Thalassoroseus pseudoceratinae: one gene and its partner. The protein of the gene in region 1 binds, or shares a complex with, the protein of each later gene. Links are inferred from orthologs where the notes say so. Each region holds a gene or a part of one and is shown in the gene's direction. Other genes may lie near its edges. The genes, in order: nusB and rpsJ.

Region 1 (15,734 bases):
CTTCGCCGCGTGTGGATTCTCCGACGAGTCCTGAACGACATGAACCCCGTCGAGGCTATGGAACTGCTGACGAACCGCATGAGACGGACCAAAACCAACGAAGAATTCCTGCTCAGTATGAACCTAGGCTGATTTTGCCAGCGAAAAGAGCTGTCATTCGGTGATGCCGTTTCACCATCGTTGTCATCGATGGCAAAACAGTGATTCATGGCCAATGGTCCCACGGACCTGGCGTAGCAATGCTCTGAGTCAACAATCGGACCGAATGCGTCAGTCGCGGCATCAAAACACGAGCCGCCTTCGGTCATTGCTCTTTGCTTCGTCATTGATGCTCCTGTTCTTGGGCCAAGCCACGTCGGGAAAGACACAACAACCGTCGGATCAGATTGAAGTCGAATGGCTGACTACCGGTTCGTCGAGAAGTTGCTACGATCCACGGGTCCATATTTGATCAAAACATGTCGTGAGGTAACGAAGTTGGCAAACACGATTGAAGGCGAATTATTGGCGAGCGATGGTGCGTATGCGGTTGTTGTTTCGCGATTTAACAGCTTGGTGACGGATCGCTTGCTTGAAGGCGCTTTGGATACGCTCCGCCGACATGGTACGCCGGACGATCGCGTTACGATTGTCCGTGTTCCGGGAGCGTTCGAGATTCCCGTGGTCGCCGATCGCTTGGCAAAGAGCGGCCAGTTCGTTGCCGTGATCTGTCTGGGAGCGGTCATCCAGGGCCAAACCACTCATCATGAGTACATCAATCAACAACTGGCAGCCGGTCTGATGCAAACCAGTCACGAAACGGGGCTACCAGTTTCGTTCGGTGTGCTGACTTGCCAGTCGATGGAACAAGCCATGGACCGAGCCGGCGGCAAAGCCGGGAACAAAGGTGTCGAAGCTACGTTGGCGGCTATCGAAACAGTCAACGTGTTGCGGAAGCTCGACCAAATCTAGCCTTCAAGTATCGGCTTTGTCTGCGGTTCGCCCCGGAAGGACAATTCCGAGGCGATTGGGAATGGCAAACCGCGCTCTAGACAGTTCTGCCGCACCGAGTCAGAATTGAATACAACGCTCAAGCAGTGCGGTGAGACTGTGAATCTGGGGATCGTTGGTCGCCCAGATCAATGATGAAATCAACGATCGTCTTTTTGGAACCAGTCGTCATGGCTCTCTAAGCAGAGCCATGTTGATATGATCTCAGTTAACATCAACTGGACTCGCGCCCCTTGGGGCATTCGGAAGGAATCATGGCTCGTCGTAGTAAAGCCCGTGAAGTCGCATTGCAAATGCTCTATCAAATGGATGTCAATGCGGACACCGACCCCAAATCGGTGCGTTTTCAGATTGCGGAGGAAATTTCCGAACCCGATCTCTGTGAATTCGCCTGGCAGGTCTTTGCTGGCGTGATGGAATGCCGCGCGGACGTTGATGCCCGTTTAGAGACGGTTGCCGAGAACTGGAGTTTGTCCCGCATGGCAATCACGGATCGAAATGCGTTGCGGATCGGAGCCTTTGAGATCTTGCACAGTGACACGCCGTATCAGGTTGCCATCGACGAAGCGATCGAACTGGCTCGGAAGTTTGGCTCAGCTCAGTCTCCGCAGTTCGTCAATGGCTTGCTCGACAAACTTGTGACGGCCGATCGGAAATCGGATCGTTAGACCATCGAGCCGATTGAAATGTAATTGGCCTAAGTCGGCAGTTCCACCATGTCTCTGACGTTGCCCGCGACAGTCCCAACGCCCCTTGCGTAGTTCTCGCCCGTAGGCCGCGTTCGCATGAGCATTCCCTGTTTCGGGATGATGACAATGGTGCCCTGCCGATCGATTGGACGTTCGGGAATAAATTCGAGCTGAAATTTCTGTAGCAGGTGCGAGAGTACGATTTTGATCTCTTGCATCGCGAATCCGGCACCGATGCAAATGCGTTGGCCAGCACTGAACGGGTTATATTCATAACCCGTATAGTGATGATCAGAAAAGCGGCTGGGTTGAAAACGTTCTGGCTCCGCGAAGATTTCCGGCATGTGATGTGTGTGATAGATACTGCCCATCACTTCTGTTCCCACCGGTAATTCGAACCCGCCAAGTTCGGCATCCTGGGCCAACACTCGGCCATTCCATGGGACCGGTGTAATGATCCGCATGCTCTCTTTGATGACTCGATCAAGCAAGGGGAGCCGCTCGAAATCGGATGGCCGAGCCGTCTCCCCGTTCAGCTCACTTTGGAGTTCCTCGACCAGATCGGCGTAGATCTCGGGATGTTGCGAAAGTAAGAAACACGTCCATGTCAGAGCATTCGCACTAGTTTCGTGACCGGCCGCAAACAGAACGTTGACGTGGCCGATAAGTTCGTCTTCCGTCAATGCTGCTCCATCGGTCTCGTCACGAGCCTTGAGCAACATGGAAAGGACATCATCGGCTTTATCTGGTTCTGCCCGACGTCGAGCAATCACGCCCTGAGCCCGGCGATAGGCGATTTCCGAGACCTCAAGGAGCTTGCGATACGGCAACCCCGGTAGATCATACGGAAACAAGCGAACCAATGGATTGCTCACCAGGGCCAATCCGGTTTGCACGCCAGCGGTAAGCTCAGTCCCACCATCCTCAAGGCTTTCACCGAACAGGCACACGCTGGCGATTTCTCTGGCGAGTTCACGCATTTCCACCGCGATATCAAAGGTCTGCCCAACTTGCCAATTCGAAGTCATTCGTTCCGTGACTTCGATCATCGCATCGGCGTAGGTTGCCACCCGATTCGGGATAAAGGCCGGCGCCATCATCTTTCGTTGTCGCCGGTGATCGTCACCGTTTACGCCAAACAAGCCAGAGGCAAAGACCCGCAGGGGGGCGGTCCGTTCGGAAGTATCGCCATAAGGATGAAGAACGCCGCTAAGGTGAAATTTGTGATACGTGTCGTGTTTGGTGGCGACTTCCTTGAGCAACTCTGGCCCGCGAACCAAAACGGATCCTGGACAGTCCTTTTTCCACGGCGTGAAGAGACGAGTTCCGCCACCCCTGACAATCGAGACCACGGGGCCATGCTTTCGGAACAACTCATTACCCAGCGCGACCGAATCGCGACTGAACCGAGACATTGCTTTCAATCGTCCCCAACGGGTCCGTGCGATTGGACCGGGGATTTCGAGTGGCAGTCGATTGCTTCGGGGACTGACGGGGATGTGAGGGGTTCCAGTTGCAGTCGCCATAATATGGGATTTCAAATTGACCAATAATTGAGAAGCGGTTCCCTTTGTTTAACCACCCAGAATGGGCAACTGCAAGTGTTTGTTGCTAACCGCCGGAAAGTTTCGCGGCGGAGACTTCGTTGGGGCACTCTCGACCGTCTGCAAGGTCTTGCAGATTGCCCAGCGTGGTCCCGGCTATCTGTTGTAGGGCTTCTTCGGTGAAAAACGCTTGATGCCCCGTGACCAAGACATTCGGAAACGTCAAAAGCCGGGCGAAGACATCGTCCCGAATGACAAAATTCGAAAGATCCTCGAAAAATAAGTCGCCTTCTTCTTCGTAAACGTCAATTCCCAGTGATCCCACGCGGCTGGTCTTCAAGCCATCGATCACGGCAGGTGTTTCGACGATGCCACCGCGGCTGGTGTTGATCAACATGACTCCCGGTTTCATTTCTGCAATGGCATCTGCATTGATGAGATGGTGTGTTTGCGGAGTCAGAGGGCAGTGCAATGTGATGACATCCGATTTGGCATAAATCTCATCGAGCGAAGTGTAGTTGACTCCAAGTTCAACACAATCAGGATTCTCTCGCACATCATATGCAAGCAAATGGCAACCGAAGCCGCTCAAGATTTTCGCAACTACGGCCCCAATGATTCCCGTGCCGATGATACCAACAACTTTTTCATGAAGGTCAAAACCCAAGAGCCCATCGAGTGCAAAGTTACCTTCACGGACTCGGTTGTAGCCGCGATGGATTTGTCGGTTTAGAGTAAGCATCAAACCGACGGTATGCTCCGCGACTGCGTGTGGCGAATATGCGGGCACTCGCACAACCGTTAGCCCGAGTCGTTCCGCTGCGTTAAGATCGACGTTGTTAAACCCGGCACACCGTAACGCGAGAACTTTCACACCACTGTCCGCTAGCACTTCGAGTGTCTCGGCGTCCGCTTGATCGTTAACAAACAAGCAAGCAGCATCGTAACCCTTAGCCAACGGTGCCGTTAATGGCGTCAGCCGAGGCTCGAGGAACGTCAACTCATGAGGAGATTCCTGATTGGCTTGTTTGAAGAACTTTCGATCGTAGGGCTTCGTGCTGAACAACGCGACTTTCATTCGGCGTTTACCTTTTCTGCAGTTTCTTCTTGGTTGATGCGCTCGATAAGTTTTTCGCGACGACGATCAATGCCTTGCCGGATTCGATCGAAATGAGTCTGAGGAAGCCGTCCTGCTTTGACTCGGTCCTCCAGTCGTTCCAATATTTCGTCCATTGATTTGAGCTGACGTTTCATTGCTTGAACGTGATTGAGAATCGGCCGCCTGAACGGAATGGGAACCGGTCGTGCGATCGGTCGACCAGCAAATCGTTGATAGAGTTCCACGATATCAGGATGGACGATCCGCAGTTCATTATAGTCCTTCGCCGTATACGTCTTCGGTTTGCGGACGATATTTCCGTTGTCGTCTTCCCTCGGCTCGGTCACGGTGATCGTAATGTCCTGACCATTCGTGTCGGCAATCTCGATTTTCTTTTTGTCCATCTGAATGGCGATGGAACGTTTGCCGTTGACCGTTTTCGTTTGCACGCGAAGATTCTTCACGCCGGGAACCATCACGCCGTTGAACTTCAATCCGCCACCGGGATTGCCCCGTCTGATGCGGCGATTCGCAGCCTTTATTGTGATGGCTTGCTCGGCGGCGTTGGCTAGGAACTTGTTTGGACTACTCGCGAGTTGCTTCAAGGCTGTTTGGGCTGCAGTTTGAGTCGTCACATCGTCGGAACTGAGCATTCGCAAGAGAACGCTCACACAATGGAGCGTCAACAATTTGTCGTCGGTCTTGGCAGCGGAGGCAATTGCGTCGACAGCTTCTGCACCGACCTTCGTTAAGTCTTCCGTAGCGGCCCGATGGTTGGGATGTCCATCGGCCGTTAGCTGACTGATCCAACCTTCGATCAATCGTTGTTGCGATGTCTCCGCCACGGCGGGCGAATTTGCAACTGCGTTTGGTATCGAGAAGACTAGCGACGCAAGCATCTGCAATTGTCCAATGACTTGCCAATTCATTGTCGTTCTCCTCGTTGGAAAGGATACCAATCGAACTACCCTTCGAACGCAAACGCTAATCACTCACTTTTTCCGACGAGCGATTGCAAGCCAGTCCTCATTGGCATCGGACGGTGGTTGCCCCAGTGTCGATGTCTGACCGCCTTTGATGCTCGTTATTGACGCCGATTGCAGTTCACCCCCCGTTCGTGGATTGAACCAAGCGATCTCGAATGGGCCCTGTTGATCAGTAAGGTCTAGCGAATGTTTCTTGCCACCGGGTTGGTAAACGAGATAGATCTCCCCGGGCTTCGCGAAGCAATAGCAAGAGTTGTCGTGCTTTGGGTTGCCGACAAGTTCGTCGTGATTCTCCAACTCTGCAATCGGAATCTGGTGGTCGCGAAAGAACTTCAATGCAATTCGGCAGTAATCCCAACTTTGGTCACGACTTCGCCAATCCTCGGCAAGCAGGTCATTCTCGGGGAATTGATAGCCAAAGTAATACTCCACCCCGGCACCACCACCCATGAGGGCGCCCCAAAGAGTTTGGCGACGAACTTCGTGTTGGGTGTAGATGAACTTGCCCGTTCGGTCTTTGCCATCGAACCCCTGGTAACCCAAGTCGGGAGCTTGGCCGTGAGCTGCCGAGCCAGATTCATCGAACGCGACCACCCAAGGCTGGCCCGCCTCTGCGGACTCTTCAACCCACTTCACAGTCTGATGATGTGTGTCCTTGATATGACTATTCTGCAGCGAGCATCCACGAAGCACGGAGCCTTTGCCGAGCAATGGTCGATACACCTTGTCTTGCTGGTTGGGATAGGTATGAACAACGATCAAATGATTGTACGGGTCGAGCTCGTGGATGTACTTCGCCATTGCGCGTTGTTGCTGCGTTGACTGCGTGTTCTCTTCCCCGAGATTCCAGTTCAATGCCAAGTTATGGGCGAACCGAGCAATAATTTCTCGGCAATACAATTTGCGTTCGGGGCCCAAGTCGCCACCATCCAACGATTCGGGAACGTTCTTTCCTCGCCGATGGCGATTGTCATCGTTTTCTGTCTCCTGCAACTTGAAATGCAGATACATTCCCAAGTTCGTGCCATGTTCGAAGACGATGCCCCACTGGTCGAGTTTCGAGCAATCGTAGTGCCGTTTGTCATCTCGCTCGACGAATGGCCAAACGTTGTCGCCATCTCCGCCAGCATTGTATGTCAGAAATGAAAACGCGTTGACGCCTTTGCCGGAGAGGTAATTGATCGCACCGATGAGCCCCTTGCCTTTTCCGTTTTTCCAGGTCGGATCGCCCGTTCGCCAATCGCGAATGTGAGGTGCCCACGTTTTCAAGGGAACTTTCTTTTTCCGGGCAACCGTGCCATCGAAATCCCGATAGCCCAGCAGAGTTTCCGGCGCGTCGGCACCGGCCTTCAAAAAGTACTCGCCAGATTGAGCAAATCGAAGATATCGTTTCCCGACGTACTGCAAACGCCCGCGATCACGGGGATGGTTTGACCCCGATGCGATCGGCTCAATCGTAAACTGCCCAGTGATGCCGTCGAATGGGGCAACGGCACTCGAGGTGACATTGCGGTCGAGTGCCACGAGTGAACCGCGGTGAAAACGGATCTCGTAAGACCATTGCCCCGCCTTGTCCGGCGAAAGATGGGCACGCCACTTGTTTCCGGAAGTCGCGGATGTATTGGCGGCTTGTCCGTCCGCAGCGAAGTAACCCGGCACAAGATAATCCGGTGAACCGGATTCATGTCGGAAACGAACCTCGAAGCGAATGTCGGTAAACGGATTCGGTTCCGTGTCAGTCTCGCTCATGGCGGGGCCATCAAGCGTCAGTGTGATGGTCCGCCACGGTCTCCGTTCACCAGAAATTGTAACGGCGTCATCCGCAAGTACCGAGGATGTGCATAGCCAAAGAACCATCGGGACGAGAGTGAGGTATCGAAACATGGGCGAGCGGCTCAAGACAGAGGTGAAAGGGGATCTAAAAACTCCGCAACACCTTCGCCTGGGACTGCATCGTGAGACCAACTCACCCGAGCACATGCATCTCTAAGGACACAGCGAAGAGTCGCGGCTGCAACATGTTCGATACCGGCGTCATCCCTTACGGAGCTGCCGGAGGTGGCGGCGGTGGCGTTTGCCGAAAGTAGACTGCCAACTGCGGGACTTGGCTTGCTGGTTGCCAGCCGGACATGCCTGCACTCCAGACGTAAGTTTCCGGCGTGATTTGGCCAGCACTGATCTGACTACCGAGTTGTTGCTCACTCATCGGTGGAGATGTTTGGCCATTCGATGAAGTGTGCCATTGCACTGCTTGCGGCGGAGGCGGTGGGACTGGCGCTCCAGCCGGAGCTGCTCCGCCTTGCGCAAATTTGTTTGCCATCGCGAATCCCATCCCAAGTCCCATCCCTTCGGAAGCACCGCCACCCGCGGGGTTGTTGGCCGCAGCTTCGATCGCCGTTCCCATCTGATACGCCTGATATTTTCCCATATCGCCAATCACGCCCATGCTCGTGCGTGTGTCCATCGCCTTTTCGACGGCTTCCGGCAGCGAAATGTTGACGATGAACATGTCCGGCAAATCCAAGCCGTACTCATCGTCCACGCGTTCGACGGCGTACTCACGCAACTCCTTCGAGATCTCGCGATAATTCGACGCCAAATCCAGAGCCGCGATGTTTTTTTCGCCGAGCATATCCGTAAATGCTTCAACGATGATCGACCGCAGCAACTCGTTGACTTCGTTGCTATCGAACTCCGAGTCCGTACCGACAAGTTCAGTCAGCAAAGCCCGCGGATCCTGGCACTTCAACGAGTACGTTCCAAAGGCCCGCAGTCGAATTGGACCAAATTCCGGATCGCGGAGCATAATGGGATTCGGCGTACCCCACTTAAGCCCAGTCAGTTTCTTCGTGCTAACGAAGTAAACTTCCGAGCGAAACGGGCTGTCGAAGCCGTATTTCCAACCTTGCAAGGTCGAAAGCAGAGGCAGGTTGTCAGTCTTCAGCGTGTAGTTGCCGGGCTCGAAAACGTCGGCCAGTTCTCCACGATGCACAAAAATCGCCACTTGACCGGGGCGGACAATTAACTGGGCTCCATTCTTGATCTCGTTTTGATATCGAGGGAACCGCCACACCAACGTTGAGTGGGAATCGTCCAACCACTCAATAATGTCGATGAGTTCATTTCGTAGTTTCTCGAACAATCCCATGGCCGGAACCTCAAATCAATCGGAACGGAGACAACTGTCGCTGGGTAAATTTCACAATACCCTTCTGACCACATTTTACCTCAGGCACGATCGAGGTTCAATCAACTCAATCGGCAGGAATGTCGAACGGAACTCGATATTCACTATTGTCAGAAACATTGTCGAACACCATACGCCGTTACACGCGGACCAGGCTAGTCAATCGGTGTTGAGAACTTAGGATTGCGTCTGCGTTTCCAAATGTATCCGTCCAAAACATAGTGGGTAATTTGAGGGACGGCGAGTAACGGAACGACGAAATTCTGCCAAGATTCAATCTCCCAAGGCGTGCCAAAAAGCCAAGACCGATCCTGCCACACGCTGCGGTCCCAGACAAGTTCCTCGACATAGGCAAATAGCCAAATCGTCGCCAGGAAAATGAAGAGTTGTTGAAACCGCGTTGTGGGCATTGAACTTTGTTGATGGGTTTGCCAGTACCAATAGACGAGGGCTAAATAGGGGACCCCGTGGATAATCACATTCGTAACCGTAAATGCATAATCCGAGTTAAAAACAACAATACCCACATACCAGCAAATGGCAGTCGTTAGGACGACCAGATCCTTTCCTGGGTTCGGTCGGCCGACTGTCCAACGCCAAATTGAACTCCCCGCATATGCAATCAGACTCAACCAATAGATCGGCCGAAGAATCTGATGAATGAACACAGGAAGCGATACAAAGTTGTCAGGTAGGAACCAAGCAAAATTTCTTGGCAAGTGGGTATGCCAATAGACGAGCGGATACACGGTCGCGAGATAGATTGCTAGTGTGTCAATCCATTTTGAGAGCCGATCGTGTTCTTTAGCTTTTGCTCGATAGAGCGCAACCCAGCCATATTGTTGACGAACAAAATGAAATACGGCTAAGTATGCTAGAATTCGCCAGAAAACCGTGGGCCCCCAAAGTCGATGAATCACAATCCCGATAACGAATGCCATTATTGGCACGCCGAGATAAAGTGGCCAATCCCGCTTCAATTCATTCGGAACGAAGTACACACGGAATGCGGTCGAGTAAACATGAGCGACATCGACTAAAAGAATCGCGGGGACCCATGCCCACTCTGGCGTGTCTGAGTCAATAACACCTATGTATGACCCGAACCATAGTAAAACTAGTGAGACAACAGCGCTTCCGAGAAAAACGCTCAGGTCAATCGCCGGTGAGAAGAGCCATGGGAATCGATTGTGGCTAGCTTCGGTTGTTGTCATTGGTTGAATTGTCACCAAAACAGCTCCGGCTAGGATGCGTTCGCGCTCTGCTGAAGTTCGTTGGCTACCCAGTCTGCTGCACGATTGCCTTGGTCAAAAGCTTCCTCGAACAATGCGACACCGGATAGATCCGAGTTTGCGAAGGCGATTCCATGATAGGGCTCGATAGCCGCTTGCCGGTCTGGTCCCCAAATCAATCCTGGTGTGGGCTGGATCATGGCGTGTCCCCAACGCATGACGTCAACTCGAGTGGTCAGTCGGCGGATATCGGGATGAGCCCGTTCAATGTCGCTAAGCGCTGCGTCCGCCCACGCCTCACGTCCCTCATTCAGCAATTCCTGTCGTGCGATGTGAGTTTCAGCATCACAGAGCGGGAGATACCATGTTAGTACTGTCGGACCATAATCCACGAGTGCCTGATGTGTGGCCACAACATAGCCTAGTGAGGGACTATCTGCGATCACATTGTCCCAGCAAAGTGGATAGTCACTGTCTCGAGTCGCAGGTCGATCTTTTAAAAAAAGGTTGGCGACAACCCAGGAACTATACTCAAACGATTGAATATGTTCGGGACGATTCTCTCGCCAGTCTCGGATCATGTAGGGGGTGACAAACTGCGGGGTCGCCATGATGACTCGATCAGCTTGTAGACCGATCGTCTCGCTTCCATCCGATGAGACGGCAATCACTTGAACTGGTTCATTGGAGTCCGCAATAGAGGGGATAACCTCTGCGACGGCCCAGCTAGTTTTGAGCCGCGACCCGTTACGTTCTCGCAAGTGGTTCACGATTCTTCCATTGCCTTCCGGCCATGTGATGAACGGCTGCGTTTTGGCACCGGAATGTGGCAGTCTCGCCGCAAAGTAGAAAAGTCCAGCCCAAGCACTTGTTCGCTCGCATCGTAGGCCGTAATCGTCTCGACAACAGTAATCTATGAGGTCGTGAAGTTTTGGCGATGTCAGGCCTTGGCGTTTCAACCACTCTGACATGGTGATGTGATCGAGTGCTGTAATTTGTGCGTCTTGAGTGCAAGACGAAATCGGCAAACCAAACGCGCGGCGACCGGCTTCATCTCGGAAATCGGCGAACTTACCAACTAGTTGCCGAAATCGGCTATACTGCTCCCGATCGGATTTCGTTTCGTCAGTCGTGACATATAGTCCCTCATACCAAGCACCTTTGTAGTACACCCGCTCTTGCGGTGCTCGGCAGAGACACTGTTCGGCGATGATTGGTTCACCGTCAGTCGTGCGTCCATCGACAACACCCATCTCGTCAAGCAGGTCAACAAGATCAACGTTCGCTGCGGTCGGGGCTGGTAGATAGTGGGCTCCCCACGGGTATTGGAATCCATTGTGACTCCCGCTCCTCGATGTGCCACCGGCGTGGGACTCTAGTTCGAGGATCTGAAAATCTTTGATCCCGTGTTTCTGGAGTCGCCGCGCGGCGGACAAACCAGCGATTCCCGCCCCGACGATGACGACTCGTGATTTCTGCCATCGGTCTTGCGGAACTTCAAACCGTTTTCGTTCTCGGAGCCGATGTCCGACATTTGCAGACGCTCCGACTAATTCGCCCGGGGGGATTGTTCGCTGACTTGGATTTCGATCGCACCCACTGAGGACAAGGGGTAATCCAATGGCTGATGCTAGGAATTCGCGACGAGTCGAACGAGACTGCATAAAATACCGACTAAGTGGAATTCAAACGTTTGGTCGCGTCGATAGAAGTTCAGACGCTTCGGCCTAGTAGCAATTGTAGTTGTGTTTCCCTCACGACATATGCATGGGAGGACAACCATGACTTGTAATGAGACATCGTTAAGAACAAATCTAGTATCTCTCGTAATATTGGACCAGCATTTGATTGTCGAGTCGATTGACTTCGGTGTCTAAACGAGCCATGTCGGTTGGGAAGTGGAATAGACTCGCGAGGATACTGTCGTTCAGGTATTTCAACGAAGGATCGCCGACGATTTGGTTAGGAGTCGAGAAGGGCTGGAGTTTGGCTAATCCGAAACCCCAAACACCGAAAGACGGAACCGTGATCTGGTACGGATGGACTGCATATCCCGAAGCGGCAAGGGTGTTTTGGATACACCAATACGCCTTACGTGCAAACAGTGGTGAGGTGGCTTGTAGAGCAACAATAGAGTCGGGTTTCAAACGGCGTGCGAGGAGTCGATAGAATCGGCTCGTGTAGAGTTTCCCGAGGGCGTAGTTGTTGGGGTCGGGGAAGTCGATGATAACCACATCGTATGTCGCGGGATCGTCTTCAATCCAGATCATTGCGTCTTGATTGATGACTTTCGTTCTCGCATCTTGCAACGCAAATTGATTGAGCTTCGCAAGCGGAGGAAATTGCTTGGCGAGTGCGGTCATATGGGGATCGAGATCAACTAATGTGACGTGCTTGACGTCGTCATATTTCAAAACCTCTCGCGCTGCTAGTCCATCGCCGCCACCAAGGATTAATACATTCTGGCGAGCGACTGCAGACGCCATCGCCGGATGGACAAGGGCTTCGTGATATCGGTACTCATCACGCGAATTGAATTGTAATTTGCCATCGAGAAAAAGTTGAACTCGTGTCGGGCTTTGTGTAACAACAATTCTCTGATATTTGGTAGTTTCCGAAAACACGATTGGGTCTTGATAGATAACTTCCTCAGCGAGATCCGTCAGCCACCCTGCAAAGACAAATGCTGCCACGAGGATGAGCAGTGTCGCCAGGCCACGAATGCGTAGACCTGTGACTCCTGTGTTCAATACTGGGCGAAGCAACCACGTGCCCCAGAAACCGACCAGTCCATTGAGAATCCCGAATATCAACGACGTGCGTGCCAAGCCGAGATTGGGGACAAGTAGGAGCGGGAACAGTAGTGAGCCTGCGAGTGCGCCGATGTAGTCGAAGGTTAGCACTCTCGAGACGAGGTCTTTGAAGTCCAACCCTTCTCGAAGAATTCGCATGAGTAATGGAAGCTCAAGTCCGACGAGCGTTCCAATGACGAACACGAGTCCATACAGGAGAGGCTGAAACCAGGCGACCTTGGCATAGGCAATGAAGAGAATGGGGGCCGAGAGACCCCCGATCAAGGCGACTGCTAGTTCCACTTCGATGAAGCAGCGTGCCATAGATTTGTCGATCCATCCAGACAGCCATGCTCCACAGCCCATTGCCGAGAGGTATAATCCGATGCAAATCGAAAACTGCGTGACGGAATCGCCAAGCAAATAGCTGGCAAGTGTGCCTGCGACAAGTTCATAGACCAGACCGCACGTCGCGATCACGAACACATTTAGGAACAGGAGTGGGGCGTGAACACCATCCGCCGACTCTGTCGAATCGATCTCTTCACTCTCAGTCGATGCGTTTTCTTCAGTAGATATCATCATGCCGCATCGATCATCGTCGTGTTCATGGCTCGGAATGCCGTTGTCAACATTGAAGCCGCTCGCCTAGCCGTGAATTGCCGCTGCGAGAATCAGGGCGATTCCAAGGATCATTGATCCGATAATGATTCCGAGTGACGTGTTTTGATCCTCCTCGATCTCTTTCCGAATGGAGAACGGAGAGAGTTTCACGATAAGCCACAAGCAGATGGCGAAGAGAAGGACGCCGATGGTTGTGAAGACCAGGGCCGAGATAATCAGTGGGACCAAGTTTTCCATTGGAGATCCGGTTGGTGGAGCGGGGCCGTTAGTGACTTCGTTTTCGGTAGCAGCGAGCATATGCCCGATGAGATTCATCCAGGAATTCATTGTCGTCTATTTTCCTCCCCCATAGCCGCCACCGCCGTAAAACCATCCGCCACCGGAAGACCGTCCCGTTGACGATGAATACGTTCGAGGGGAATCGCTGAGTTTGTTGCTACCCAACTCGATTCCAGAGACGGTAAAAGCGGCATAACTTAAAATACAAACTCCACCCACGGCGGCGTAAATCTTCGATAGTAACGTCATAGCGAAGTCTCAAATGACAGAGATGAATTCGAGCGATCACTCCGATTGGAATGGACTATAGTCGCTCTCAGCCCAGCGCTGAGTTGCAAAGCTCAAATGATGCAACGCGACGCAACACGGCACGATAGCCAAAATGACAATTAAAATGATCAGCGGAGCGACTCTCGGTACATCTTCTCGAATCTGAAGTGCGAAGTATGGACTGGCCGATGCGATGTTCTGCCACTTTGCGCGAACTCGCAGGTCATAATCTCCTTTCGGCAAAGCCGATAGGTAGACCGCCTTCCCACTCGGAACACCGAACTCACGTTTCTCACCGGTCTTGGTATCGATAATCTCGCCAAAAACATAGACCCATTGAGTCGCGGTGACCTTCACCTCGATATTATCGCCACCAGAAATTGGCGTCGAAAGTGGTTGCAGAATTTCTCGCGGTTGATTGGGTTGGAACTGAATGCTTTTGCTATACAGAGCGCGACGACTGCTTGTGGCAAACATGAGTAGACCAATGGCAATTGCCACAGCGGCGAGCATCATGAATGTCTTGTAGACGGATTTGTATGGATAAACCTGGTTGGGCGCAACTCCGGTCGGATCGGCGAGATCGATTCCACCAAAGGCTTGTTCGACTTTCTCGACCGGTAGGTAATGCAGCAACGTGTAGTTAACTTCACCTTGCTTCTTTTTTCGCCGATTTTTCTTCTTTCTGCGTTCCTCATTAAGATCGACGGCGGTTTCGCGTGAAATCATCCAGGGGGGGGAAATGTAGTCCGAGGACTTCACCGTCTCCCCCAGCGAAACCTTCCAGTAGAACTCGCCGATAACCCAGTCAACTTGTGGCCGAGAGCGATCGAAAATCCGAAAACTCCGTCCGTCGTATTCGGCGACACTCCCACGCGCGTAAACGTCCCCCGAGGGAACTCCTTGTCCGAAACTCCAGTGGCCCTCGCTACAAACGAGCCAGCAAAATGGTTGGCGAGGACAGTACAGGAGGTACTCTTCCCATTTGTAGTCGATGCCGTCGTAGGTGACTTTCTTGCGGACAAATCCAATGATTTTGTACTCACGTGGACTGTCCCAGTCCGCCTCGATATCGACTGGATCAAAACGCCCCACCGAGCCAAGTTTGATCCTCGGAGTGACCTTCTTTTTTCCCAACGCTTTTAGGAATTTCAAGTCTCCGTGGTCGCAATCGAGCATCGCGCCACAGTAGGGACAGGCAACTCGTTGGGTTTCGTCGGGAGCTTGGAGTTCTAGCGGGCCCCCACATTGCGGGCAGTTGACCTGGGCAGTCTGCACGCGTCTTTCGGGATTTTCCCGTGACGCAGCTTCCGCGAGGCCCAGGCTTTTGAGGGGCAACTCCCCGCCTGCGTAGAAGACCGGTTGCTCTTCGCTCCAGTCGATTGTGGCAAACTTCCGACCTGCGCCAGAAAGGTCGGCGAATTCGAAGGTCTCACCGGGAACGAGTTGGTACGGAATTTCGCCCTCAGCCGATGCGAATTCACCGCTGCCAATTTCCGCAACCACCATGTTGCCCATCGTCGGGATTGTGATTTCCTGATCGATCTCCAAGTCGTCGGCTGATGGTGTTGTGAAGGTACTGGGCAGTTCCTTCTCGAAGGTCAGGTAGTACCGGCCTTGGGCTTCGGCGAGCCATCCCCATCGTTTGCCCCCTTGGAACGCGGCGTACCATTCATCCCACACGCCGCCCGCGGAATGCCGAATTTGAGCTCGTCCAACGAGTTCAAACGGCACACCTTTGAATTTCCCTCGCAAGCCAACACGCAACGGAGAGTCGGTTTGCACCAAATCGGAAACCTTGCCAAGGTTTTCCAATGCACCGTCCGCACGTCCGACCGCAGATCGACAACTCGGGCAAATTGTGACGACCGAACTATCGACGGTGAATTCAATCGGTGCGGCACACGCGGGGCACGAAGCTTGAAAGCTCATCCGCCGCCTCCTTTCACCGTGGGAATGTTCGATTTGATCGCAGCGGGAACTTCTGTTTGGCCGTCTTGCAGCTTCGATGGCCCACGTGCGAACGTCGACCGTCCACCCAA
Region 2 (15,788 bases), on another replicon or contig:
ACTGATCGGCACGTTGATATCTAAAATATGACAGTACCCGTGTGAGCAGGTTTCGCCGTTCGTGAACACTGGGAAGCCGAGAGCTTCGACTTGGTCCAAATCCCGACCCGTGCCGGAGGTGATCAGTCCTTTTGCTCCAAAGGCCTGGTAGGTCGTACACATCACCTCGCCGAATGTCGCGGAGGTCGTGGGTTCATCGAGATCCTGAAACACGACGACTGGCGGACCGGGAAGTTCGTCGAACCGGGCCACTTGTTGATCGAGACTCGCATAAACGTCGCCCCCGCGTGGTGGAGCCATCGACCGAAACTGCGATGTCAACGCATATCCCACCATCGGCGGCATCTTGGGGAAACTCGCCTTGATGGAGTGGTTCATGTACCCCGTGTTGCGAGGGCGAACGTCCCATAACTCAATGACATTGCAAACGGTCGGTGTATCGTACTTGGCGAGAGCGGCAAGTTGGTCATTGGTCAGGCCGGGAGTGGTCATCGTGGAGTCCTGCTTCGGTGGTGAATTCTGGATCGGCAACGAGGTCTTCGTCCGTCAACGACGGATCAAACCTCGGATCGAGCGGACCACCATACCAAACATTCACACCGACGGCACCCAAACCCGCGATGAGCAGCAACAGGTATCCCAACCAATACGCGGGCAGTGATTCGAACTCCCAACCGTGATGACCGGCGAACACACACGCCAATCCAACGACCAACAAGAAACCGAGAGAGATCAACCGCCAACGGCAGCGTTTTTGAAGCAGTTGTCGCGGTGCCGAGATCGATTCAGCAATGTGATCGGCCACGAATTTTTCATCGGACTTCTGGCCCAACCAGGCCAATCCCAGGACAATCGGCCAAGCCACGACTGCGAACAGCAACCCCCAACCAAGATCCGGTTGTCGATCGTCAGTCAATAGCCCCACCACTAGGACCACCGTAAGCCCACCAAACAGCAGGTGGATTTGAAAGGCGTCGCCACTGCGTAGGAATCGACGGAATTCGGGCGAGAACATCGCTGCCCTCCGGCATTCAATCAAGAGAGTGAACCCAACGTGTTCCCAGATCGTAAAACGAACGCTGGCGAATTTCGAGTTGGTCGACTCAATCAAGCCGCCTGTTGTAGCGGCGGCTCTTCCTCGGAGTCGTCCGGAGCTTCTGTTTGCTCGGTCGAGGGTTCTGCCTGTTCAGGCTGGGGTTGCGGTGCTGGTTCTTGTTCCGATTCTTCCAACGGTGGCAAGACGGTGATTTCGCCGTAATCGGCGGGCTGCTCGGCTCGGAAGCTGTAGTGACGGATCAGCTCTAGAATCGCCAGAAACACACCGACAATTCGGCTACGTTCGTTTTCGCCTTGGAAGAAATCGCTGAATTTCACACGCCCCGACTTCATCACGCGATCGCGGATGCGGTCCATGTGGACGGAAATTGGGGTGTCGTCGTAGCGGATGTTCGCATGCGACGGTTCTTCCGTCTTCGTCTTGACGATTCGCCCGAGAGCACTCACCAAGTCCCACAATTCCACATCACGAATGTAATCGGCCGACGGGTCCTTGCCGCCACGCGGACGGTCGTCGGTCAAACGTGGGAAACGTTCCTGCCAGATCGCCGCTTGTTCTTCGAGTGCCGTCGCCGCTTCCTTGAACTTCTTGTATTCCAACAATTGCTGGATCAGTTCACTTCGTGGATCGCGATCTTCGGTGTCGTCTTGCGATTCCTCAGGACGAGGCAGCACCTCGCGACTCTTAATCTCAACCAGCGTGCTCGCCATCACGATGAAGTCGCCGACAAGATCAAGATCGATCCATTCGAGAACTTCGAGAAACTCGGCAAACTGGGAGGTAATCTTCGCGATCGGCAATTCGCGGATATCCAGCTCGCTCCGCTCGACCAGGTAAAGCAATAGGTCGAGCGGACCGCTGAAAATGTCTAATTCGACTCGGTACAACGCAGTAGTCATCGAAGCCGATCGGGGGAGGAGTTGTTGGATTCCGTCGATACGCAATCAAACGCTGTCTGCGCATCGATCTAGAATCGTTATCGTCACCAGTACCGTCACGACTTGAATAATTCGCAAAGTCGATGCGGTCAACCCAGCTTCTCCGAGATCGGCCCCAATCCGCGAGCTTCCGCTCAATCCGTGAGTTCAAACTTGAAATCGTTCTCACCATCTTCCGCCACGCTCGCGGTGAGTTTCGACTGATCAAAGTCGTTGTATTTCGCCGGTAGCTGATTTTCCTCGGTCGTCGGCGGAATCACGCCTTCGGGATCTTTGATCTCCGGTTGGTGAACGACGATCTTGGAAATCCGCACCTGGTGAGACCCGGGAACCGCTCCGTCGCCTGGCTCGTAAGTGGTGAGTTCAAACCGACCCTCGGCATCGGTTTTTGCATACGCGGGACCACCTTTGGCCGACGAACGGAAAACCACATCGGCTCCCTCGACCGGATCACCGTTATATGTGACCGTCCCGGAAACGGGGACGACTTTGGGTCGATCTTTGGTCCATTGATCTTCCGTTGCGCCCCCACATCCCACAGCAATCACAATGGGCAACATGCAGAAAAGAGCAAGAATCCTCGAACGCATAAACATCGATTTCCTCAGAGTTGTTTGATTCACACCGTGTCGGACGCTCATCCCCAAACATTAGGGAGGCCCGGATCGACGGTCGTTAATTGAAGAGACTCCGGCGGCGACGATTGCAACCGGAGTCCATAAATTTCCGCAAGAATTGCAGGACACTCGAACACAGTCGCTGTTCGACTGGTTCAGAGCGGGTTCTGTTCTACGTCTTTCGCAGACACAGAATACGGTCATCCGGTTTAGAACTCGCTGATGACTTCGCTTCCGCCCTTGGATCCCAATGCTCCCCACACACCATACGGGCTCACGCCGCCGGTGACAGCGGTTTGCGTGAGATCGCCGGTGTTGATGTTTTCACTCACAAACCGGACGGATGCATCACACAGCAAGACCTGAACCCCGCCAGGGTGAAGACTGCTAGCGGTATACAACCCACCACCTGACTGCGAACTGCAAGTCGGTCCGTTCGGGGGGAGAATCGTCGTCAGCCCGACATACCCGGATCGGCCATCGGGCCAACGGTAGCCCGAACAACGATCGGCCGCAATCACTGGGGCTCCACTGACATACTGCCCACCCACAAATTGTGCCAAGCAGCCGGTCGGATTCGTCGTGTTGGACGAAATGTGCATGCCGAGCCGATTGTCGCCTTTGGGTTTGACGAACTCGGACATCGCAATCGTGTTGCTGGTTCCATCGGTGATATCCCGCATTTTCACTGCGGATTGCTCACCGAAGACTCCACGCACATTGCTGCCTGCCAAGTTGTAATTGTCCCCCATGTTGAACGAATAGTTGACTTCACCAAACGGGCTCCCGGCCAAGGAATCCGAAGGGCACAGCCACGCATCCACTTGGGTGGTATACGGTTGAAACGCGGTATTCCAAACGTATTGCGGGTTGGCTTGAATTTGCTCCGCCATCGCATTTTGTTCGATGTACGGCAGCAACATCACAAATCCACTATGACGCGGCGGGAGTGAGGTGCCACTCGTGTTTCCCGAGGTGATCGGTCCACCTTGCCGCGGCGGAAAGGATTTGTGAACGTCGTGATAATTGTGCAACGCCAACCCAAATTGCTTGAGGTTGTTCTTGCATTGCGTTCTTCTCGCTGCTTCCCGTGCCTGCTGAACGGCGGGCAGCAACAATGCGATCAGAATTGCAATAATCGCAATCACGACCAGCAATTCGATCAACGTGAAGCCCGAGCGACGGTCCCTTTTCATTCTCATGTCCTTGGAAAAAGATACTGACTAAAAAATCACATGGTCTGCTGTATCATAGGTGACGAATCCAACACCGCAAACACTCAGACTATTCGCTTTTTTCATCAAATTCTTATCAAAAGTTTCGTAACCTGCATGACACGACCAACTCGTTCGACGTGAAGACAGTTCGGCGGTATGCTGATTTCTTGATCTGACTATTTCAACATCATGACTCGACCAAGCCACGGAGCCGCTCATGGATCAAACTTCAGGAACTCCGACGACAAAAACGCAGGATTCGTCCGTTAATCGCCGTAGTTTTCTAGCCGCGACGACTGCCGGAATTTTGGCTGCGAAGTCAGCTCTCGGACGTGATTACGGCCCGGATGCCCCTCCGGTGCGGTATCCTGATCCCGATATTGTGACGCTGGACGATCGGTTCAAAAAATACGCCCTCGGCAACACGCCGATTCAACGGATTTACCATAGTCCCGATTTGCTCTGGGCCGAAGGTCCGGCTTGGAATGGCGTGGGAAAATATCTGGTGTGGAGCGACATCCCCAACAATCGCCAACTCCGCTGGATGGCCGAAGACGGACATGTGAGCGAACGCTTCCGCTATCCTTCCGGCAACAGCAATGGGAACACATTCGATTTCCAAGGCCGACAGATTTCCTGCGAACACGGCAACCGACGGGTCGTGCGGTATGAGTATGACGGTTCCGTGACGGTCCTCGCCGACTCCTACAACGGCAAGGAATTCAACGCCCCCAACGATGCCGTCGTGCATCCCGAAGACGGAGCCATCTGGTTCACCGACCCCGGTTATGGCAGTCTGATGAACTACGAAGGCCACAAAGCCGACACCGGTTCCGTCCAACCGAATCAGAAGGAAGCCGTCTACCGCATCGACGCCAAGACGATGAAAGTCGAGCAGGTGACCGACGAAATCTTCAAACCAAACGGGCTGTGTTTCTCGCCGGATTACAAGAAACTCTACGTTGCCGACACCGGTTCCTCGCACTACCCGGAAGCGAAAAAGGAAATCAAGGTGTGGGATGTCGTGGATGGCAAGAAATTGGCAAACGGCCGCGTGTTTGCCTCGATGGACTTACAGATGGGAACAGTACGCCGCCAAATGACCCCCGAAGAATCGCGTGAGTTCTCGGAGAGATTGCGATCGGCCGGCAGCCGCGAGGAAGCTAACAAGATTCTTGCTGAGCGCCGACTCCCCAACATCAAAGCTGGTCAAGCCGACGGCATTCGCTGCGATGTCGATGGCAACGTTTGGTCCAGTGCGGGTTGGGTTGGTGATGGTTATGATGGCGTGCACGTCTTCGCCGCAGAAGACGGACAACGCATCGGTCAGATTCGGTTGCCGGAAATCTGTTCGAACGTGTGTTTCGGCGGAGCGAAGCGGAATCGGTTATTCATGACGGCAAGCACATCAGTGTACGCGGTGTACGTCGAAACACAAGGTGCTCACATTACCTAAGAAAAGTTGAACCGCCGCAATGTCGGCGGTTCATTTCCACACGACAATATCACATTCTTCAGAATTTCTGAGAGTCAAGAATATGGCCAAGAAAATTCGCTACATTATGCTCGGTGGTTTCCTGGGAGCCGGGAAAACAACCACGATTTCCCGACTCGCAAGACTCTACCGAGAGCAGGGCTTGAACGTGGGAATTGTGACGAATGACCAAGCCGCCGACTTGGTCGACACGCACATGCTGCGATCACAGGGCTACGATGTCGGCGAGGTCGCCGGCGCGTGTTTTTGCTGCAATTTCAACGAACTCACCGACACCGTAGGTCGACTCGAAGAAACCAAACACCCCGATGTCATCCTGGCGGAACCGGTCGGCAGCTGCACGGATTTGGTCGCCACGGTCGTATTGCCGTTGCAGAAACTGTTCGAGCACAAATTCGAAGTCGCACCGTACGCCGTCATCCTCAAACCCAATCACGGACGACGGATTCTGGAAGGCGACGGCAAACGAGGCTTCTCCCCCAAAGCGGAATACATCTTCCGTAAACAATTGGAGGAAGCAGACTTACTGCTCATCAATCGCGTTGATGAACTCTCGCCGGAGGACGTTGACCACCTCGAATCACTGCTCAAAACAGAACAACCGGACGTACCCATTCTGCGAATCTCCGCCCGCAACGGCGACGGATTCGATGAACTCGTCCAACACCTTGATCAACCAGGGCAGGGTGTGCGACGAGTCTTGGAACTCGATTACGATGTTTACGCCGAAGGCGAAGCGGAACTCGGTTGGCTGAACAGCAGCCTAAAGATTTCCAAAGACGAGGCGTTCTCGCTCGACCAATTCCTAACCGATGCGGTCCAAGCTCTACGAGATCGACTGGAAACCGCCGGTGCGGAAACGGCCCACCTGAAGGCGATCGGTCTCTGCGAAGGTGCCTACGGGGTGGCGAATCTTGTCGGAAGTGATGTCGCCAGCGAACTATCCCTGGCCTCACACGCCGAAACCAAGACCGCCGATGTCGTCATCAACGCTCGTGTTGCGATCGATCCCGAGACTTTGCAAGAATTGGTTGATGATGCAGTCAAGAGCGTGACGACCGCACACGGTTTGAACATGGAACCTGGTTCCACACAAAGCTTTCGCCCCGGCCGCCCGGTGCCTACCCATCGCTATCCGGCATCGACCTAAATACCAAATCGAGCGTTTGCTCATTTGTGGTCAAGAACTGATCTCGTGAAAAAAGGTCCGGCTCGGTAGATTCCGCAAACGTAATTGGATATCGAGTCGGCTTTTCAAGAATTCAGTCTCTGGATCTCTCGCGTGTGGAATCAACGACAGGCGCAAACGGGCATCATCCTCGCCGGGTGTTTGGGGATGATCTACACTCAACTGACGATGTCCTCGGCGACAATCGAATACGCACGATCGCTTGACGCAAACGCATTTCACATCGGCCTGCTCGGGGCGTTACCGGCAGCAACACTCTTCACGCAGTTTTTAGCTGCGGTGGTCGCCAACCACTTGCGGTATCGGCGACGACTTTGGCTGTCGGTCGCGATCGTCCAACGCAGCCTCTTTATTCCATTGGCGATCGGAACTTGGCTGTTCCCATCTGCGTTGAATGCAACTTGGCTATGGTTGTTTATCGGACTGACCGCGGGAAACCATCTTCTACTCCACTTCTGCACGCCTTTATGGTTGTCCTGGATGGGCGACTACCTACCCCGCGAGCGACTCAACCGCATTTGGGGTTCTCGCCAATTCTGGATGCAATGGGCGGGAGCACTCGCGTTGTTCGTGGGAGCGGTCCATCTTGCCAACAGCGGCCTGGAAACACGCTACGCCTTTTCCATCCACCTGCTGGTTGGAGCGGTTTTCGGAATTGCGGACCTACTAATGTTCCTCAAAGTTGAAGAACCGCCCGTCACTCCGATCCCGATCCCACGATTGCGGACTGTGTTCTCAGCACCGTTCCAAGACCGCAATTTTCGGTCGTTCATCGCCTTCACCAGTTTCTGGCAGATCGCGGCCAACACGGGTGCCCCATTTATATCGTTCTTTCTGCTCACTCGAATCGGCCTGAGTGTGCAATCGGTCATGCTTCTTTGGACATGCTCTTGGGCCGGCGGAGCGATCCTTTGCGGCAAGATGGGGCATCTCAGCGAAAGCGTGGGCAACCGGCCGCTTCTCGTTCTCTGTACGGCTTTTAAGTCGCTGAACATGATCGCGTTGCTCTTTCTGCCGAGAGACCCGGACCTGGCATTCTGGATTCTTGTTCCTGTCTTCGTGGTCGATGCAATCATGAATGCGGGAATGGCCATCGCGAACAACGGCTTTCTGCTCAAGAACTCACCGCCGGCAAATCGAACCATGTTCATCGCTGCCGGAACCGCTATCGCCGGGTTGGCAGGCGGTGCGACTGCGTTGCTCACGGGATCTGCAATTGTCTCGTTTTCCGATGTGAGCATCGAACTCAACGGCCGCGACTTCACAGCGTTTCACATGGCATTCCTACTGAGTATTTTGCTCAGACTGCTCGCAGTTCCGCTGGTTCTGCGTGTTCGCGAGGACGAATCGAAAAAAACACGCGAGGTCGTCACACAATTGGTCGGGATGACACCGTTCCGAACACTACGATTCCCGGTCGGACTGTACCGCAGCTTCCCTCCCACACGAAATCGGCCGACCGAAACCGAGACGGAAGAACCGGCCGAGCGTCCCCAAACAGCCTCCAAAACTTGCTGAATCGAAGCAGATTCAGCAATCTTGCTGTACCCGATCTGCACAGAGACGCACGTCAAGTGAGTTGCAAGAAATTTCTCAGCGATTTATATTTTAGAAATTGTTTGTAAACATTCGCCCCATCGTCGCTGAAGTTCCGACGATCGGGGCTTGTTGTGTTCGCGTACCTAGTGGCAACGATATGGTCAATAACGACGGCCAGCGTTGACACTCCAGTTCTTGAGTTAGGACAACCCCGTGCCTGTTGCAGAGCCAATGAACATTCAGGAGCTTATCCAAGCCCCATCCGGATTTGGGCCGGCGGAGATCGACTTACTTGAACAAGCAATTGCCGGCCCGCAATCGATCGAAGTCCGCCAGCAACTCGGGTCTCTGAAAGGTGAAATCGAAGAATCGAGCTCACCAAGCGACACACTACTCGCCAAAGTCGGGATCATTTCCTACATTTTGGGAGACCACCCGGCTGCCGACCGCTACCTGTCACGGGTTGAGAGCGACAGCTTGGCTGTGTTCTACCACGCAATCGCATTGGCCGCGATGGAGCGATACCAAGAAGCCGCCGAACGCTTTGACCGTGCCGCCAGCCTCGGGCAAGATCGAATCGAATGCACGATGCGAAAGGCTGGCGTGATCCGCCAAACCGGCCGCGTCAATGAAGCCGACGACATCCTCAAGAGCGTCGCCACCGAAGCGGCCGGTCGAGCCGAGTATTCCTACCAGAAGGGGTGTGTCTTCTCGGATCGTGGCGATTCATTCGGTGCCATCGAATACTTTGAACGTGCGGTCGACATGCAACCGCACCACTCCCGTGCACTCTTCCGACTGGCTGCTGAGAACGCACTGCGGGGCAACGACGACGACGCCATCCGCCTCTACGAACAAGCTCTCTCCAAGCCACCCTATTACCTCGGAGCACTGCTCAATCTGGGCCTGCTCTACGAAGACAACGAAAACTACCCAGCCGCGGCTTACTGCTTCCGACAAATCCTCTCGGTAGACCCAAACCACGAACGTGCGCAGCTCTACCTGAAGGACATCGAAGCCACCAGCAACATGTACTACGACGAGGAGCAAGCCCGAGAGCAAGCCCGCGTCGAGCAATTGCTCAACCGCCCGGTCACCGACTTCGAACTTTCGGTCCGAGCACGCAATTGCCTGCAAAACATGAATATTTACAGCCTCGGCGATCTCACCCGGATCAACGAAGGCGAACTGCTTGCCGGTAAAAACTTCGGGGAAACCAGTCTGCACGAAATCCGTGACCTCATGAGCCAACACGGACTCATGATCGGGCAGAACATCAACAAGAAGAAAGAAACCCCACCTCCGTACGCACCGACCCAATCCGTCAACCTGTCTCCACAGGAACAAGCGGTGCTCGGCAAGCCGATCTCGGAGCTCAACCTGTCTGTCCGTGCCCGCAAGTGCATGAGCCGCCTTGGCATCACCACCATTGGCGAACTCGTCCACAAAACGCAGGACGAACTTCTCGGAACACGAAACTTCGGTGTGACAAGCCTCAACGAAGTCCGCGCAAAACTGTCCGAAATGGACCTCAAACTTCGCAACGACTAACGCAAGGTTCGGACAATTTTCGTGAAAACACCACAATTTCACAAAAGTTGGCTTCACCTCATTGACAGCAAGCAGCAACCGGATTAAAAACGTCCTTCCCCTTCGCGGGGAAGATTTTCACAGCAGATGCCACCCACAAGAAAACGGCATCCGCACAAGACAGTACTACTCGAAGGACATGACACGTGGCCGGCGGTGAGCGTATTAGAATTCGGATGGAAGCGTACGATCACTCCGTGCTGGACACGTCCGCATCTGACATTGTCGACACGGCAAAGCGTACAGGTGCGATCGTTCATGGACCGATCCCATTGCCCACTCGAATCGAGCGATACACGGTCCTTCGTGGGCCGCACATTGACAAGAAATCGCGTGAGCAATTTGAAATTCGGACGCACAAGCGCCTGATCGATATCATGCAGCCCACCGGCAAAACCATCGACGCTCTCAATAAGCTGTCGTTGCCGGCTGGTGTGGATATCAAGATTAAAGCGACAACTGGCGGCAGCTAATGCCGCCATTAAGGTGAAGCCCTTCAGTAACTGAAAGCGGCCAACCGAAAGATAATCGAGACCAGTTCGCATGGCGGGCATGTGTCGATTGCTAAACATAACCAGCAGCACGTAAGTGCTGTGTGGTTTCGAGCCAGAGTAGAAGGCCAGTGGGCCTAGTTCACTCTGGGTAATATTTCTAAGCAGACTCGCTCCGCTCTCGCTCCAAGCAACGCGAGATTGAGCGTCCTCATTGGGAAGGTAAGTGCGATGCCGGTAGGGCTCCTGGGCCGCAAGGTTGGCAACACACAAGTCTACAATGAATCCGGCGAAATCGTTCCGGTAACCGTGATCGAAGCCGGTCCGTGTGTGGTCCTTCAGATTCGCACCCAAGACAAAGATGGTTACGAAGCTGTTCAAATCGGCTTTGATGACGCACCGCTCAAAAAGAAAGGCGACCAAGTTGTCTCGCCTTCTCGGGCGGCACGTGGTCATGTTCGATCTGACGTCAAAAGCAAGCGTCAAGAGCGTCGGCAGCAAGCTGGCGTTGAAGCTGCGGCCAAAGCTGAGACGGAAGTGAAGCGGTTTGTCCGAGAGTTCCGGACTGATGGTGAAGACCACAGCTTGGAAGTCGGCCAAACCCTGACAGCGGACTTCTTGGCAGACCTTAAGCGAGTGGACGTCATCGGTACCTCGAAAGGTCGCGGGACGGCCGGGGTCATGAAGCGTCACAACTTCAGCGGCCAACGAGCAACGCACGGTGTCAAACGAGTCCACCGCCACGGTGGTTCGATTGGTATGAGTGCTGACCCATCTCGTGTTCTCAAGGGAACTCGAATGGCTGGGCGATATGGCAACGCACGGGTCACTGTGAGAAACCTGCAAGTTGTCAAAGTTGATGCCGAAAACAACATGATTCTCGTTAAAGGGGCAGTACCTGGCCCGAAAGGCGGATATGTTGTTGTCCGTCACACTTCGAAACTGAAGCGACCGAAGAAGCCTGTCTAAGAAGGCTTTTTAGCCAGGCGGATATTGGTTCGGTTTTAGTTAGATATTGAAACATCAAATTGGAATTGTGGCATGATCTCTCTGCCCATCGTCGACATGAATGGCTCAAACGTCGGAACTTACGAGTTCGACGAAGCCGATCTCGCCGATTCGATTAGCAAACAGCTCCTTCACGACGCGGTGGTCATGTACCAACGAAATCGTCGTCAAGGAACCGTCCAGACAAAATCTCGCGGCATGGTGAAGGGGAGCACAAAAAAGCTCTTTCGCCAAAAGGGAACTGGCCGCGCACGTGCTGGTAACAAACGAACGCCGATTCGACGCGGTGGTGGTCACGCCTTCGGCAAGAAGCCAATTGATTATTACTACCGTCTCCCACGGAAAGCTCTGCAAAAGGCCACCCGAATGGCCTTGCTGAGCAAGTTTCAGGATGACGAAGCGGTTGTTTTGAGCGAACTGACATTGACAGAAGTCAAGACCAAGCCAGTGGCTTCGCTGCTCAAGACGCTTGGGTTGGCAACGGACTCCACGCTGCTGGTTGTTCCTGAGTACAACAAGACGGCATACTTGTCGGCTCGCAACATCGAGAACCTACAAATCCTGCCGGCATCTGACTTGAATGCATATGCATTGTTGCGACAAAAACGATTGTTGATCACAAAAGACGCGATCGACAACTTCCGCAACAACACGCAAGCGAAACAAACCGCAGCAGCCAACTAAATCGAGCGACCAATTCGATTCAGAAAATCGACGAGGCAATAGAACATGTCGACGGAACAAAACGAAACCGAAGAGGCAACGCAAGGATTGGCTCTCGAGCCATACCAAGTCGTGCTGCGTCCACTCGTGACGGAGAAGGGGACTCATATCTCCGAGCGGTACAACGCTTACACGTTCGCAGTGAATCCGTTGGCAACCAAGACTGATATCAAAAAGGCAGTCCAAGAATTGTGGGATGTGCGAGTCGTCAAGATCCGCACGCAAAACCGCAAAGGAAAGCCACGACGGCATAAAATCAGCAAGGGTCGAACAAAAGATTGGAAGAAGGCGATTGTCGAGCTTCACGAAGACGACCGCATCTCGTTCTTCTAAGAAGAGACGCCAGCCAAGCCATCTTTGAAACTTGCCGGTTGACAGGGAATAATCATGGGAATTCGAGTTTACAAACCGACCAGTGCCGGCCGACGGAATGCGTCGGTCAGTGATTTCGCAGAGATTACCGATCGCAAAAAGCGACCGGAGAAATCGCTGACGGTCCGCTACAAGAAAAAGGGCGGACGAAACAACCAAGGCAAAATTACAGCTCGTCACCGTGGTGGCGGACATAAGCGGCAATACCGAATCATCGATTTTCGTCGACAGAAAGACGGCATTCCAGCCAAAGTCGCGTTCATCGAATACGATCCGTGTCGCTCCGCTCGTATTGCCTTGCTGCACTACGTCGACGGCGAAAAACGATACATCCTGGCTCCAAAGGGGCTGGAAGTCGGCACGATGATTGTCAGTGGCGAGAAAGTTGAGCCGAACCTCGGCAACTGCATGCCATTGGAATCCATCCCGCCGGGAACCACGATTCACAACATTGAGATGCAACCGGGCAAAGGCGGTCAACTCTGCCGAGCAGCCGGAACATCCGCGGTCATCAACGCCCGTGAAGGCAAGTGGGCTCAGATCACATTGCCTTCCGGTGAAGTTCGTCGACTGCCGGCCAAATGCCGAGCGACGATCGGTGAGATCGGTAACTCCGAACATTCCAGTATTCGTCTCGGTAAAGCGGGACGGAAACGATGGTTGGGTCGACGTCCGCATGTTCGCGGGACGGCGATGAACCCTGTCGCTCACCCGATGGGTGGTGGTGAGGGTCGAAACTCGGGCGGTCGCCATCCATGTAGCCCGACCGGGAAGTTGGCCAAAGGTGGTCAAACCCGGAAACGCCGCAAAGCTTCGTCGAAGGCTATTATCCGGCGGCGTAAGTCGCGTCGGTATGGTGTGCTGAAGACGTAGTTGCAAGCTGATTGAGTTTAAGCGAATCACATTCTGAAACTGGGTGGAACAAGAGGATGACTGGATGAGCCGTTCGCAGAAAAAAGGCCCTTATGTTGATGACAAACTGCTCGAGAAAGTCGAGCGGATGAATGAAGGTGGAAAGAAGGACGCCATCAAAACATGGTCGCGCTCCTGCACCATCGTTCCAGACTTCATCGGCCACAATTTCATGGTTCATAACGGTCGTGCCTTCATCAACGTCTATGTGACGGAAGAAATGATCGGGCACAAACTCGGTGAATTTGCTCCCACTCGCACGTTCCGTGGACACGGGGCGAAAGGGAAAAGGTAAGAGTCGACATGGCGGAATTTCGAGCAACACATCGACACGCCCGGATCTCGGCAACCAAGGTGCGACCGTTCGCGGATATGATCCGCGGGAAGTCAGCCGAGGAAGCGATCAACGTCCTTCATTATATCCCGAACCGCGGAGCGCGGTTTCTGGAGAAGGTCCTGAAAAGTGCCGTGGCCAACGCCGAGCAAAAAAGCACTCGCGGCTTTTCCTCACTAGTTGTGAGCGAATGCCGCGTAGACGGCGGGCCAATGTACAAACGGATTCGACCACGAGCACGCGGTATGGCTTACCTCGAACGACATCGGTTCAGCCATATCCACGTCACTGTGGAAGTACCGGGCAGCTAATCAACGATACAAACGCAACTTTGGCGAGACGACTTTCCGACAAGGACATCCCATGGGACAAAAAGTTCGCCCGACAGGATTTCGAATCGGTATCACCGAACCTCATCGCAGCCGGTGGTATGCTTCGAAGAAAGAGTTCGGCGGCTTACTGATCGAAGACTTTAAGATCCGTAAGTTCATCAAAGAGAAATATCAGTTCGCCGGGATTCCGAAGATCGAAATCGAGCGGACTCGCGACCAAGTGGTCGTTCACCTCTTCACCGCTCGTCCCGGTATCATCATCGGGCGAAAAGGCCAAGAGGTCGATCGGTTGAAAGCGGAATTGGAAGACCTCACCGGTCGCCGCATGGAACTGAAGATCAACGAAATCAACAACCCCAGCAAAAGTGCTGTGCTTGTTGCCGAAGACATTGCTCAACAGTTGCAAAAACGAGGGAGCTTTCGTCGCACACTCAAGCGGTCGCTTGATCAGGTGATGGAGTCCGGCGTGCATGGAATCAAAGTGGAATTGGCCGGTCGACTCGGCGGGGCGGAAATGTCCCGAACCGAGAAAGCCAGCCGCGGATCGATCCCGTTGTCGACGCTGCAACGACATATCGATTACGGTTTTTGTGCTGCGAGAACAGCTCAAGGCATTATCGGCGTAAAAGTTTGGATCGATCTCGGCGACTACGCAGACGAGGAGAATACCGATGGCACTAATGCCCAAACGAGTCAAGCACCGCAAGGTTCAAAGAGGTCGCATAAAAGGTAACGCGACCCGTGGAAACACGGTGGCCTACGGTGAATGGGGCTTGCAGTCACTTGAAGCCGGCCACATCGCAGCGAACACGATTGAAGCTTGTCGTATTGCGGCAACTCAATATGTTCGTGGCGAAGGAAAACTTTACATCCGCATCTTCCCGGATAAGCCTGTAACGGCTCGACCACTGGAAACGCGGATGGGTAAAGGGAAGGGTGAGCCGGATCACTGGGTCGCGGTCATCAAGCCTGGAACAATCTTGTTCGAACTGACTGGCGTTGGCCACGATGCTGCACGAGATTGTTTTGCCCGAGTTGCCTACAAGTTGCCCTTGAAAGTGCGACTGGTTGCCCGTCAGCAGACGGTCTAGGTAACACAGAAATTACAACGACACAAGATGGAATTGTTCGGTCAATCCAACGAGAACAAAGAGCGTAATCAATGAGTACGGCAGCCGAGTTGCGAGACATGAGTGATGAACAGTTGGAGTTCGCGCTCAAAGAAACTCGCGAAGAACTTTTTCATCTTCGGTTCCAGAGTGCCACCGAACGGTTGGATGCTCCAAGCCAGATGAAACGATTACGTCGTGAGATTGCTCGAATTCTTACGATTCAAAACGAACGCAAGCTCGCCGGTGCGACCGCTAGCGAAGAAAGCTAGTCGTCCATCGGTGAAGTGGTGATGAATCACTTTCAAATTCACCAATCGTGACCAAGTCCTGAGTTAGATAGACAGTCGGAATACCAGACGATGAAAAAGAAACTTCAAGGCACAGTTCGAAGCGCGAAGAACGAGAAAACGCTTCGTGTTGATGTCGCACGACTTTATCGTCACAAGAAGTACGGCAAGATCGTCAGCGCCCGCACGGTCTGTTATGCCCACGATGAGAATCAGGAAGCTCAGGAAGGCGACGTCGTCGAAATTATCGAATCTCGCCCTCGTTCCAAGACCAAACGTTGGGAGCTTGTTTCGGTCATTCGACGTGGCGGAGTCTTGGTTGATCCAGGTGCCGTCGCGGCCCCCGGCGAACGCGAAGAAGCGTCAGCCGAATCCGCCGAGCAACCCGCTTCCGAAGAAACATGATCTGACTTTGGTCAGTTCGAAGAGTGATTCATCAGAGACTAGATTTTATATTGTTCCTACCGTAACCAGGCCGACGAACGCGTCTTGCTTGAGTTCACACAGGTCATCCCATGATCCAGATGCAAACAGAGTTGGACGTCGCTGATAACACCGGCGCCAAAGTTGCCAAA

Evidence for each region.
Region 2: the proteins of nusB (region 1) and rpsJ are in contact, whole or in part, in a solved structure (PDB 3D3B), measured with the Escherichia coli proteins. The link is inferred for Thalassoroseus pseudoceratinae from one-to-one orthologs.

What each region holds. Positions count from the first base shown.
Region 1 is NZ_JAALXT010000003.1:1,074,313-1,090,046, reverse strand. Bases 275-2,951 are described here. They hold nusB (transcription antitermination factor NusB), read left to right. Parts: upstream 275-1,244; coding sequence 1,245-1,658; downstream 1,659-2,951. Other genes in these bases: G6R38_RS14235 (cytochrome P450), read right to left, coding at 1,688-2,951; ribH (6,7-dimethyl-8-ribityllumazine synthase), read left to right, coding at 397-951. Outside these bases: transcription termination factor Rho, read left to right, coding at 1-132; more of G6R38_RS14235, read right to left, coding at 2,952-3,205; G6R38_RS14230 (2-hydroxyacid dehydrogenase), read right to left, coding at 3,291-4,301; G6R38_RS14225 (hypothetical protein), read right to left, coding at 4,298-5,251; G6R38_RS14220 (DUF5060 domain-containing protein), read right to left, coding at 5,315-7,192; G6R38_RS14215 (SPFH domain-containing protein), read right to left, coding at 7,350-8,456; G6R38_RS14210 (hypothetical protein), read right to left, coding at 8,651-9,724; G6R38_RS14205 (FAD-dependent oxidoreductase), read right to left, coding at 9,739-11,391; G6R38_RS14200 (polyamine aminopropyltransferase), read right to left, coding at 11,542-13,104; G6R38_RS14195 (DUF350 domain-containing protein), read right to left, coding at 13,168-13,470; G6R38_RS14190 (hypothetical protein), read right to left, coding at 13,477-13,671; G6R38_RS14185 (DUF4178 domain-containing protein), read right to left, coding at 13,708-15,624; speD (adenosylmethionine decarboxylase), read right to left, coding at 15,621-15,734. UniProt on the Escherichia coli protein: Part of the processive rRNA transcription and antitermination complex (rrnTAC). The complex forms an RNA-chaperone ring around the RNA exit tunnel of RNA polymerase (RNAP).
Region 2 is NZ_JAALXT010000001.1:1,432,220-1,448,007, forward strand. What follows is about bases 8,721-11,451. They hold rpsJ (30S ribosomal protein S10), read left to right. Parts: upstream 8,721-9,788; coding sequence 9,789-10,115; downstream 10,116-11,451. Other genes in these bases: G6R38_RS05390 (DNA-directed RNA polymerase subunit alpha C-terminal domain-containing protein), read left to right, coding at 8,721-9,603; rplC (50S ribosomal protein L3), read left to right, coding at 10,365-11,102; rplD (50S ribosomal protein L4), read left to right, coding at 11,175-11,451. Also shown: G6R38_RS05350 (RraA family protein), read right to left, coding at 1-492; G6R38_RS05355 (hypothetical protein), read right to left, coding at 467-1,015; G6R38_RS05360 (segregation and condensation protein A), read right to left, coding at 1,108-1,956; G6R38_RS05365 (carboxypeptidase-like regulatory domain-containing protein), read right to left, coding at 2,130-2,585; G6R38_RS05370 (DUF1559 domain-containing protein), read right to left, coding at 2,822-3,808; G6R38_RS05375 (SMP-30/gluconolactonase/LRE family protein), read left to right, coding at 4,047-5,285; G6R38_RS05380 (GTP-binding protein), read left to right, coding at 5,368-6,474; G6R38_RS05385 (MFS transporter), read left to right, coding at 6,607-8,031; more of G6R38_RS05390, read left to right, coding at 8,266-8,720; more of rplD, read left to right, coding at 11,452-11,825; rplW (50S ribosomal protein L23), read left to right, coding at 11,871-12,197; rplB (50S ribosomal protein L2), read left to right, coding at 12,252-13,109; rpsS (30S ribosomal protein S19), read left to right, coding at 13,174-13,443; rplV (50S ribosomal protein L22), read left to right, coding at 13,452-13,793; rpsC (30S ribosomal protein S3), read left to right, coding at 13,846-14,547; rplP (50S ribosomal protein L16), read left to right, coding at 14,486-14,905; and 3 more genes. UniProt on the Escherichia coli protein: Involved in the binding of tRNA to the ribosomes. Part of the processive rRNA transcription and antitermination complex (rrnTAC). The complex forms an RNA-chaperone ring around the RNA exit tunnel of RNA polymerase (RNAP).